One region of the Paenarthrobacter sp. NPDC018779 genome, then DNA from elsewhere that is predicted to be linked to it. Evidence: riboswitches for the same ligand, from Rfam matches in the RefSeq annotation. Region 1 holds a riboswitch; the other holds the start of a gene.

Region 1 (4,647 bases):
GTCCGTACGGCTGCCGAAGGCGCCTCGGAAGAGGAACTGACCCACGACATCAACCGCCTCCGTGCGCAGTGGGAAGGCATCGAGGGCCAGGCGTCCTCCACGAAGGTGCTGGCACCCGAGCTGCTGTACGGCGAGCCCGATTTGACCATCAAGGTGGTCCGTGACGTCTTCAACGAGGACTTCTCGAAGCTGATCGTTTCCGGTGACGATGCCTGGGACACCATTGAGGCTTACGTCACCTATGTGGCGCCGGACCTGGTGGGCCGGCTCGAAAAGTGGACCAAGGACCAGGACATTTTCTCGGCTTGGCGCATCGACGAGCAGATCCACAAGGCCCTGGAACGCAAGGTCTTCCTGCCGTCGGGCGGATCCCTGGTGATCGACCGTACCGAGGCCATGACCGTGGTGGACGTCAATACCGGGAAGTTCACCGGCAGCGGTGGAAACCTCGAGGAGACCGTCACCAAGAACAACCTTGAGGCCGCAGAGGAGGTTGTCCGCCAGCTGCGCCTGCGCGATATCGGTGGCATCATCGTCATCGACTTCATCGACATGGTGCTCGAATCCAACCGCGACCTGGTGCTGCGCCGCCTCGTGGAATGCCTGGGCCGGGACCGTACCAAGCATCAGGTGGCCGAAGTGACATCGCTCGGCCTGGTGCAGATGACGCGCAAGCGCATGGGCACGGGCCTGCTGGAGGTCTTTGGCGAGCAGTGTGAGCACTGTGCCGGACGCGGTGTGGTGACCCACGACGAGCCCGTGGAGCATCGGCGTGCCAACGTCGTTGCCGCCGAGCAGCACCGGCCGCACGCCGACACCCAGCAGCAGCCTTCCACCCGGACTGAGCGGAAGCGCCGCCGCGGCAAGGGCGGGGGGCAGCCGGCAGAGAGCCCGACGCCGGTCCACGCCGCTGCCTCTCCCGCGCCTTCGACGCCGGTGCCCGAGCCGGTGGACCCCGCCCGGCAGGCCAAAGCGCAGGCCACCAGGGCTGCCCTGGCCACGATTGCCGCTGCAGCGCACGCTGCCCACCTGCACGATGACGAGGTTCACCGGGCCGAGGAGGAAGCACGTGCCGCAGCCGCCGCCGCAACCGGGGCTGGAGCGGAGCACGCTGACGAGGTGCCGGATTCAAGCGGCGCCGAGGGCACCCCGCGTGCCACGCCGGTGCTCCGGTTCGGTGGTGAAGAGGTTGCCTTGCCCTTCGTGGAACACCACGAGGAGCCGGCTTCGGAGAAGCCTGCCATGACTTTGGACCTGTTGGCCGAGGCTTTCTCCCACCTGGGTGGGGGTCCTGTGACTGTCGAAAGCCAGGATGAGCCGGCCGCCCCTGATGCTGCTCCGGCGGAAACTGTCCCGTCCCGGCAGGCTGCTGCGGAGGAAAGCGATCCGTCCAGCCGTGCCCGCGGTCGGCGTGGTCGCCGGAACCGCAGCGCCAGCCGGGCGCAGGGTGCTGCCAACGAGACCACGGTGGAGCACCACGAGGTGTCCGCTTCCACCGGTGGGGGAGCGGCCCATGAAGCCAAGGCGCCGCAGGAGCAGGCCAAGAAGGAGTCCGCTGCTTCTGAGCCGATTATCCTCGGCGTGGGGGTTCCGGCCTCGGAACTCTAGGCATTGCCAACGTCATGTAACGGACCGAGGGTCCGGCAGTAGCTACTGCCGGACCCTCGGTCCGTTAGGCTTGGTCACTGACACGGGGTGCCAGGCGTTGGGCCGGGCTGAGATCCAGACCCGTTGAACCTGTCCGGTTAGCACCGGCGAAGGGATGTCCCTCATGACTTCATCGTTGAATTCAGCCGTCTACGCCGTGGCCCGCACCGGCCGGCAATACCCGCGTGTCCTCAGCATCGCCGGTTCCGACCCCTCCGGCGGCGCAGGAATCCAGGCAGACCTGAAAAGCATTGCCGCCCACGGTGGCTACGGGATGGCAGTGGTCACGGCGCTCACGGCGCAAAACACCCTGGGTGTTACTGCCGTCCATGTCCCGCCCGTGGACTTCCTGCGGCAGCAGCTTGAGGCGATCAGCAGCGATGTAACCATCGACGCCGTCAAGATCGGGATGCTGGGCGACGCCGAAGTGATCGGCGAGGTGCGTGGCTGGCTCGAGAAGGTGCGTCCCGCCGTCGTGGTCCTTGATCCGGTAATGGTAGCTACCAGTGGTGACCGACTCCTCCGGGAATCCGCCGAAGCCGCACTGCGCGAACTTTTGCCGCTGGCCGACCTCATCACCCCCAACATTCCTGAACTGGCCATGTTGCTGGGGGAGCCGGAGGCGACGGACTGGTCCACCGCCCTCGAACAGGGCAAGCGGCTCGCTGCCGAATGCGGAAACACCGTGCTGGTGAAGGGCGGACACTTGGCAGGAGCCGAGTGCCCCGATGCGCTCGTCAACACGAACGGGCTGCTGCGGCAGGACTTTGTCTCGGTGGCAGGGCCACGGGTGGAGACGAAGAACAGCCACGGAACGGGCTGCTCATTGTCCTCGGCGCTGGCCACGGTCCAGGCGCGGACGGGAGACTGGGAAGCGTCGCTGCGGGAGGTCAAGCCCTGGCTCCTGCAGGCCCTGGCCACGGCGGATGTGCTGGAGGTGGGCCATGGCAGCGGCCCCATCAACCACTTCCACCAAGCACAGCAGGCTGGAGGCCCGGGGGCTTTCGCCGCCCGCCTGTGGGAGGAAGCGGCACCTGAACTGGACGCCATCTACGGCCTCGACTTCATCCACGGGTTGGAGTCTGGCAGCCTCCCAGAACCCCAGTTCAACTACTACCTCGCGCAGGATGCCCTTTACCTCAACGGCTATTCGCGGGTGCTGGCACGCGCAGGTGCCCTCGCTCCCACCGAGGAAGAACAGCTGTTCTGGGCCAGGTCCTCGCAGCTCTGCCTCGAGGTCGAATCCGAACTGCACCGGAATTGGCTGAGCACCAGGCAGGCCGCTACCCACACCGGTCCTGTCACCAAGGCCTATGTGGACCACCTGCTGGCGGCCTCGGCCTCTGGAAGCTACGGCGTGCTGCTCGCGGCGATCCTGCCCTGCTACTGGCTCTACGCCGAGGTGGGACACCAGCTCCACGCGAATTACGTCAAGGCAGGGTCCCCGTCGGAGCACGCGTATGCGGACTGGTTGAAGACCTACGCCGATGAAGACTTCGCCGAGGCCACCCGCAAGGCCATTGGCTTCACAGACGCGGCCGCGGTGGTCGCTTCCAGCCAGGACCGGGCTGCCATGGTGGAGGCTTTCGCCCATTCGTGCCGCCATGAGACTGCCTTCTTCGACGCCCCGCGGTTGTACGCCTAAAGGACCACCCGCGCGTCGAAGAGGTGAAATCCCGGTAAAGCGTCCAGGAGCCTGTAGGCTGTATGGGCACGGTGCCGGGAAAGTCCGTTCCTACTGGTGACTAGCGTCACGCGGTGGCTTCCGGACCCGGCCTCATTTGCAGCCGAGGGTCGAATTAGCGTAATCTTGATCTTCGGTGCTTACGCCAACACTTGGGTTATGCCCCCTGGAATTATTCACGGGATGACTCGCGGGCTTCGATCTGGAGTCCACGGCGTTGAGGCACAGCGTGAACCAGGCCTGATTCCGGTTCGAGTTCCGCACGCAAATTTAGTAAGAAACGTCGAGAGAAGTGAGTACCCAAGTGGTGTACGCGATTGTCCGCGCAGGCGGCCGCCAAGAAAAGGTTTCCGTTGGAGACTACGTAACGCTGAACCGCGTCCCCGGTGGAGCCGGCAGCACGCTTGAGCTGCCCGCCTTGCTCCTGGTTGACGGCGACAAGGTCACCTCCGCTGCTGCGGACCTGGCCAAGGTGAAGGTCACGGCCGAGATCCTGGAGGACCTCCGTGGTCCCAAGATCGTCATCCAGAAGTTCAAGAACAAGACCGGCTACAAGAAGCGCCAGGGTCACCGTCAGGAACTGACCAAGATCAAGATCACGAGCATCGCGTAACTTTCCTTACGCAGTTCAGATTTTCAGTTTCCCCACATATTTAGAGGCAGGCATTTCACATGGCACACAAAAAAGGCGCGAGCTCCACTCGCAACGGTCGTGACTCCAACGCACAGCGCCTCGGCGTCAAGCGTTTCGGTGGCCAGGTAGTTTCCGCAGGCGAAATCATCGTTCGCCAGCGTGGAACCCACTTCCACCCCGGTGCAGGCGTGGGTCGCGGTGGCGACGACACCCTGTTCGCACTCCAGGCTGGTGCGGTTGAGTTCGGTACTCGCCGCGGCCGTCGCGTAGTGAACATCGTTGCTGCTGCAGCTGCAGAGTAACAACAAGTTCTGAACCGGTGGAGCGGGCCCAAAAGGCCCGCTCCACCGTTCTTTTAACCGCATTACAATCGTTCGGGGCGCCCGGTGCGCGCCGGACATGGCATTCGCGCTGTTTACAGCAACAGAGGAGATAGACGTGGCGAGCTTTGTAGACCGGGTAGTCCTGCACGTTTCAGGCGGTACCGGCGGCCACGGCTGTGTTTCCGTCAAGCGTGAAAAATTCAAGCCACTCGGCGGTCCCGACGGCGGCAATGGCGGCAATGGCGGCGACGTCATCCTCCGTGTGTCCTCGCAAACCACCACGCTGCTGGACTACCACCACGCTCCGCACCGCCACGCTACCAACGGTGGCCCCGGCATGGGCGACTGGCGCGGCGGCA
Region 2 (4,647 bases), on a different contig from region 1:
GACGTAGAGTCCAGCCCGGTCTGCATTCTCCACATCCGTGGCCAGCGAGGCGAGCTGCTGGACGTATCCACGGGATGCAGTTGCACCGAACGGCATGTCATCCTGCTCCGCCCAGGCGGCTGCGACATCGTCCAGGACATTGCCGTCTCCCTCGCTTTCATAGCTGAGGAGTTCAGCCAGCGCACGCACCATGGCCTCGGGAACACCCAGGAGCGCGTCGCTGGTGACGTCCACCAGGGCCAGCTCGTAATCGGCCCCGGCAGCATGCACGGCCTGCCCGGCAAGATCGCCAAGTTGTTCAACTTCGAAATCAGTGATGCCATCGATCCGGACGGCGGACCCGGCAACGTCGGCGCCGCGTTCAAGGGCCGCAGCCCGCTTCAGTGCTTCGTCGTGGGTGGCTACAAAAATTTCGGCAAAGCCCATGGGAACTACTCTCATTCCGTCGTGCTGACAAGTCGCGGATACGGACCCGCAGGCCCGTTCCCCGCCACTGCCCAGCCTAGTGCAGCAGACACCCGGCCGGTGCGACACGCCCCTAGCGGACGGCAACCCGCAATTGGTTCCGCCAAGGGTCTTCGAAGCGCAGTTCCTTCCCGGTGTGGTGACTCTGCAGCCCGGCGACCTTGAGGCGGTCAGCCAGCGCCCGCACGTCATCGTCATCAGGGACTTCGATCAGCACTTCACCGAGGCCCAGGGTGTCGCGGCGCGGCCCGGCGCCGCGGCTGTTCCACACATTCATGGCCATGTGGTGGTGGTACCCACCCGCCGAAACGAACAGCGCCTGGCCATGCCACCCGGCAGTCCGCTCGAAGCCCAGGGTATCCACATAGAACTTCTGCGCCGTGGCCACGTCACCCACCTGCAAGTGGACATGCCCGATTCCCGCGCCGGCCTTGGCCTGTCCCGTCACAGCCTCTTCACTGAGGTACTGCTGGAGGTAGGCCTGCGGCGGAAGCGCCACGTTGTCCATCACCACGTTCTTACCGTCCCACTGCCAGACCTCGCGCGGCTTGTCATAGTAGAGCTCAATGCCGTTGCCCTCAGGGTCGGTGAAGTAGAACGCTTCGCTCACCAAATGGTCAGCGCTGCCAACGAATGCCCGCGGTTCGTACTGGGCAGCTGTGGCGATGGTTGCCGCAAGCGACGGCTGGTCATCGAAAAGGATGGCCGTATGGAACAGGCCCGCCTCGCCGCGACCGGGGACCTGGAGCCCGGCGGCCGGGGCCAAATGCACCACCGGCTTGCCTTGGCGGCCCAAGTACAGGCCGCCATCCTGCTCGGCCACCACCTGGAGGCCCAGGGCGCGCTGGTAGTAGTCGCCCATGACTTTCATGTCGCCGACCTTGAGCATCACCGCGCCCATGGTGAGTTCGGCAGGCAGCAGGTCCTGGGTGGATGAGGTGGTCATGTGATGCTCCTGGTAATGAAGGTGGCCGCTTTTCGGCTCGCTCTATCTGTCTAAATTACTTGAAGCTTCAATTTATTCCTAGCGGATGACCGCACCCCGCAGAACAACATGGTTGAGTTCGCTGACGGTCGCCAGGTTGTGCCGGGGGTCTTCTCCGCAAACCACGACGTCGGCACTCGCGCCTTCACTGATGGCGTCGGCTCCCAGCCACGCCCGGGCACCCCAAGTGGCAGCGTTGAGGACAGCGGCAGGCGGCAGGCCGGCGTCGTGCAGTTCCTGCATTTCGTCCGCGATCCGGCCGTGTTTGATGACGCTTCCGGCGTCCGTACCCGTATAGATGGCGACTCCCGCTTCGAAAGCCTCAAGGACGCGTTCGCGGCGCCGCTCCCACAGGGCAGTCATGTGCCGGGCATAGTCCGGGAACTTGGGCATGGCCTGGGCGGCGATGTCCGGGAACGTTGCGATGTTGATCAGCGTGGGCACGATGGGCACCTGCTGCTCCACCAAACGGGGGATGTGCCGCGGCAAGAGACCGGTGGCGTGCTCGATGCAGTCAATACCGGCGTCGAGCATCTGGTCCACTGTGTCTTCGGCGAAGCAGTGCGCGGTCACGCGGGCGCCTTCGTCGTGGGCAGCGGCAATGGCGTCCTTGACCACGGCGGCGGGAAACGACGGGGCGAGGTCTCCGACGCCACGATCTATCCAGTCGCCCACCAGTTTCACCCAGCCGTCACCGTCGCGGGCTTCCTTGCGCACTGTCTCCACCAGCTCATCGGGCTCCACCTCGTGGCCCAGGCCTCGAAGGTAGCGGCGGCTCCGCGCGATGTGCCGCCCCGCCCGGATCAGCCGTGGAAGGTCCGCGCGCTGCTGGACCCAGCGAGTGTTGCTGGGCGAGCCGGCGTCCCTGATCAGCAGCGTGCCGGCGTTCCGGTCTGTTTCTGCCTGATCCAAGGTGGTTTTCTCGTCCACGCTTCCGCCCGGACCGAGGCCAATGTGGCAGTGGGCGTCCACGAAGCCGGGAAGGACCCAGCCTTCGAGCACTACGTCCGGCGCTTCCTGCGGCCGTTGAAAGGTCAGCAGGCCGTCCACAGACCACATTCCCTGGTGCTCTTGGTGGGCCTCGACCAGCACGGGGCCGCTGAATTCAATGATGTTGGCCATGGCAGAAGCCTAGTGCTCCCCCGCCGGCCACGTCCTGCCGGGCGGCTTGTGACTGGGACCACCCGGAGAGCTGTGGTAGCTTCGTCTACGACCACACGGGGGCCCCTGCAGGGGCTGAGATCGGACTGACGCAGTCTGCGACCGTTGAACCTGTCCGGGTAATGCCGGCGAAGGAAGTGAGTAATCCTTGAGCACCACAGAAACACAGCACAGCCCTGCCCAAAACCAGTCTGTTCCCACAGAGGAGACGGTCACGCAGTCGCTGAAGTCCCATTCGCTGGCGTGGCTGGAAGATCCCCGCCACGGCATCCGCGTACCGGTGACCGAAATTGCGCTGGAGCCATCGCCCAACGGCCAGGCCAACGATCCCCTGCAGGTGTACCGCACCGCCGGACCGGGCAGCGATCCGGTAGTGGGCCTGCGTCCTTTCCGGCAGCCCTGGATAGAGGAACGCCGGGACACCGAAAGCTACAGCGGCCGTGAACGGAACCTGCTCGACGACGGCAAGTCGGCTGTGCGCCGAGGCGCGGCGTCGGCGGAATGGAAGGGCGCCCAGCCGGTGCCCCGCCGCGCCAAAGAAGGCAAGACCGTCACGCAGATGCACTACGCCAAGCAGGGCATCGTGACCCCGGAAATGCGCTTTGTGGCGCTGCGGGAAAACTGCGACGTTGAGTTGGTCCGCAGCGAAGTGGCCGCAGGCCGCGCTATCATCCCGAACAACATCAACCACCCCGAATCCGAGCCGATGATCATCGGCAAGGCTTTCCTGGTGAAAATCAACGCCAACATCGGCAATTCGGCTGTGACCAGCTCCATTGCCGAGGAAGTGGACAAACTGCAGTGGGCCACCCAGTGGGGTGCCGACACTGTCATGGACCTGTCCACGGGAGACGACATCCACACCACGCGCGAGTGGATCATCCGGAACTCCCCCGTGCCCATCGGCACGGTCCCCATTTACCAGGCCCTGGAGAAAGTCAACGGCGAAGCCAACAAACTCACCTGGGAGATCTTCCGTGACACGGTGATTGAGCAGTGCGAGCAGGGGGTGGACTACATGACCATCCACGCGGGGGTCCTCCTTCGCTACGTTCCTCTGACGGCCAACCGGGTGACGGGAATCGTTTCGCGTGGCGGCTCCATCATGGCGGGCTGGTGCCTGGCCCACCACGAGGAGAACTTCCTCTACACCCACTTCGATGAGCTGTGCGAAATCTTCGCCAAGTACGATGTCGCGTTCTCGCTCGGTGACGGACTGCGTCCCGGCGCCACCGCCGACGCCAACGATGCCGCGCAGTTCGCCGAGTTGGACACCTTGGCCGAACTGACACAGCGTGCATGGGAGTACGACGTCCAGGTCATGGTGGAAGGGCCGGGGCACATCCCGTTCCACCTGGTCCGGGAAAACGTGGAACGGCAACAGGAATTGTGCAAGGGCGCCCCCTTCTACACCCTGGGACCCCTCGTGACCGACGTCGCGCCCGGCTACGACCACATCACCTCGGCCATTGGAGCCACGGAGATTGCCCGCTACGGCACGGCCATGCTGTGCTACGTGACCCCCAAGGAACACCTGGGCCTGCCCAACAAGGACGACGTCAAGACAGGCGTGATCACGTATAAGATCGCAGCCCATGCCGCAGACCTCGCCAAGGGACATCCCGGTGCGAACGAACGCGACGACGCCCTCTCCAAAGCGCGCTTCGAATTCCGTTGGCGGGACCAGTTCGCCCTGTCCCTGGACCCGGTCACCGCGGAATCCTTCCACGACGAGACGCTTCCGGCCGAACCGGCCAAGACGGCACACTTCTGCTCCATGTGCGGACCCAAGTTCTGCTCCATGCGCATCAGCCAGGACATCCGGGACGAATACGGTTCCGCCGAAGCCCAGGCCGCAATTGCGGACATGTACAGCGGCATGCGGGAAAAGAGCCAGGAGTTCCTCGCGGCAGGAGGCAAGGTCTACCTGCCCGAGCTGCAGGTCCCTGCAGGGTCAGGACGCGCGAACTGAGCTGGCCCGCCCAACCTCGGCGATGAACCGCCGGATGATCCGGTCTCCATCCACCGAGTCCTGG

The links. Region 1 has a riboswitch for thiamine pyrophosphate ahead of thiD (bifunctional hydroxymethylpyrimidine kinase/phosphomethylpyrimidine kinase). Riboswitches for the same ligand answer to the same signal wherever they lie in the genome.
Region 2: linked by a shared signal. The riboswitch ahead of thiC (phosphomethylpyrimidine synthase ThiC) and the one ahead of thiD (bifunctional hydroxymethylpyrimidine kinase/phosphomethylpyrimidine kinase) in region 1 are both predicted to bind thiamine pyrophosphate.

Annotation. Positions count from the first base shown of each region.
Region 1 covers NZ_JBIRZS010000001.1:61,288-65,934, forward strand. Annotated here, with positions in the region: gene ACH488_RS00325 (Rne/Rng family ribonuclease) at 1-1,608, shown strand, start outside; TPP riboswitch at 1,682-1,780, shown strand; gene thiD (bifunctional hydroxymethylpyrimidine kinase/phosphomethylpyrimidine kinase) at 1,772-3,292, shown strand; gene rplU (50S ribosomal protein L21) at 3,636-3,944, shown strand; gene rpmA (50S ribosomal protein L27) at 4,004-4,267, shown strand; gene obgE (GTPase ObgE) at 4,404-4,647, shown strand, end outside.
Region 2 covers NZ_JBIRZS010000021.1:16,294-20,940, forward strand. Annotated here, with positions in the region: gene ACH488_RS17845 (hypothetical protein) at 1-426, opposite strand, end outside; gene ACH488_RS17850 (VOC family protein) at 539-1,411, opposite strand; gene ACH488_RS17855 (amidohydrolase family protein) at 1,490-2,572, opposite strand; TPP riboswitch at 2,658-2,765, shown strand; gene thiC (phosphomethylpyrimidine synthase ThiC) at 2,760-4,583, shown strand; gene ACH488_RS17865 (alpha/beta fold hydrolase) at 4,566-4,647, opposite strand, start outside.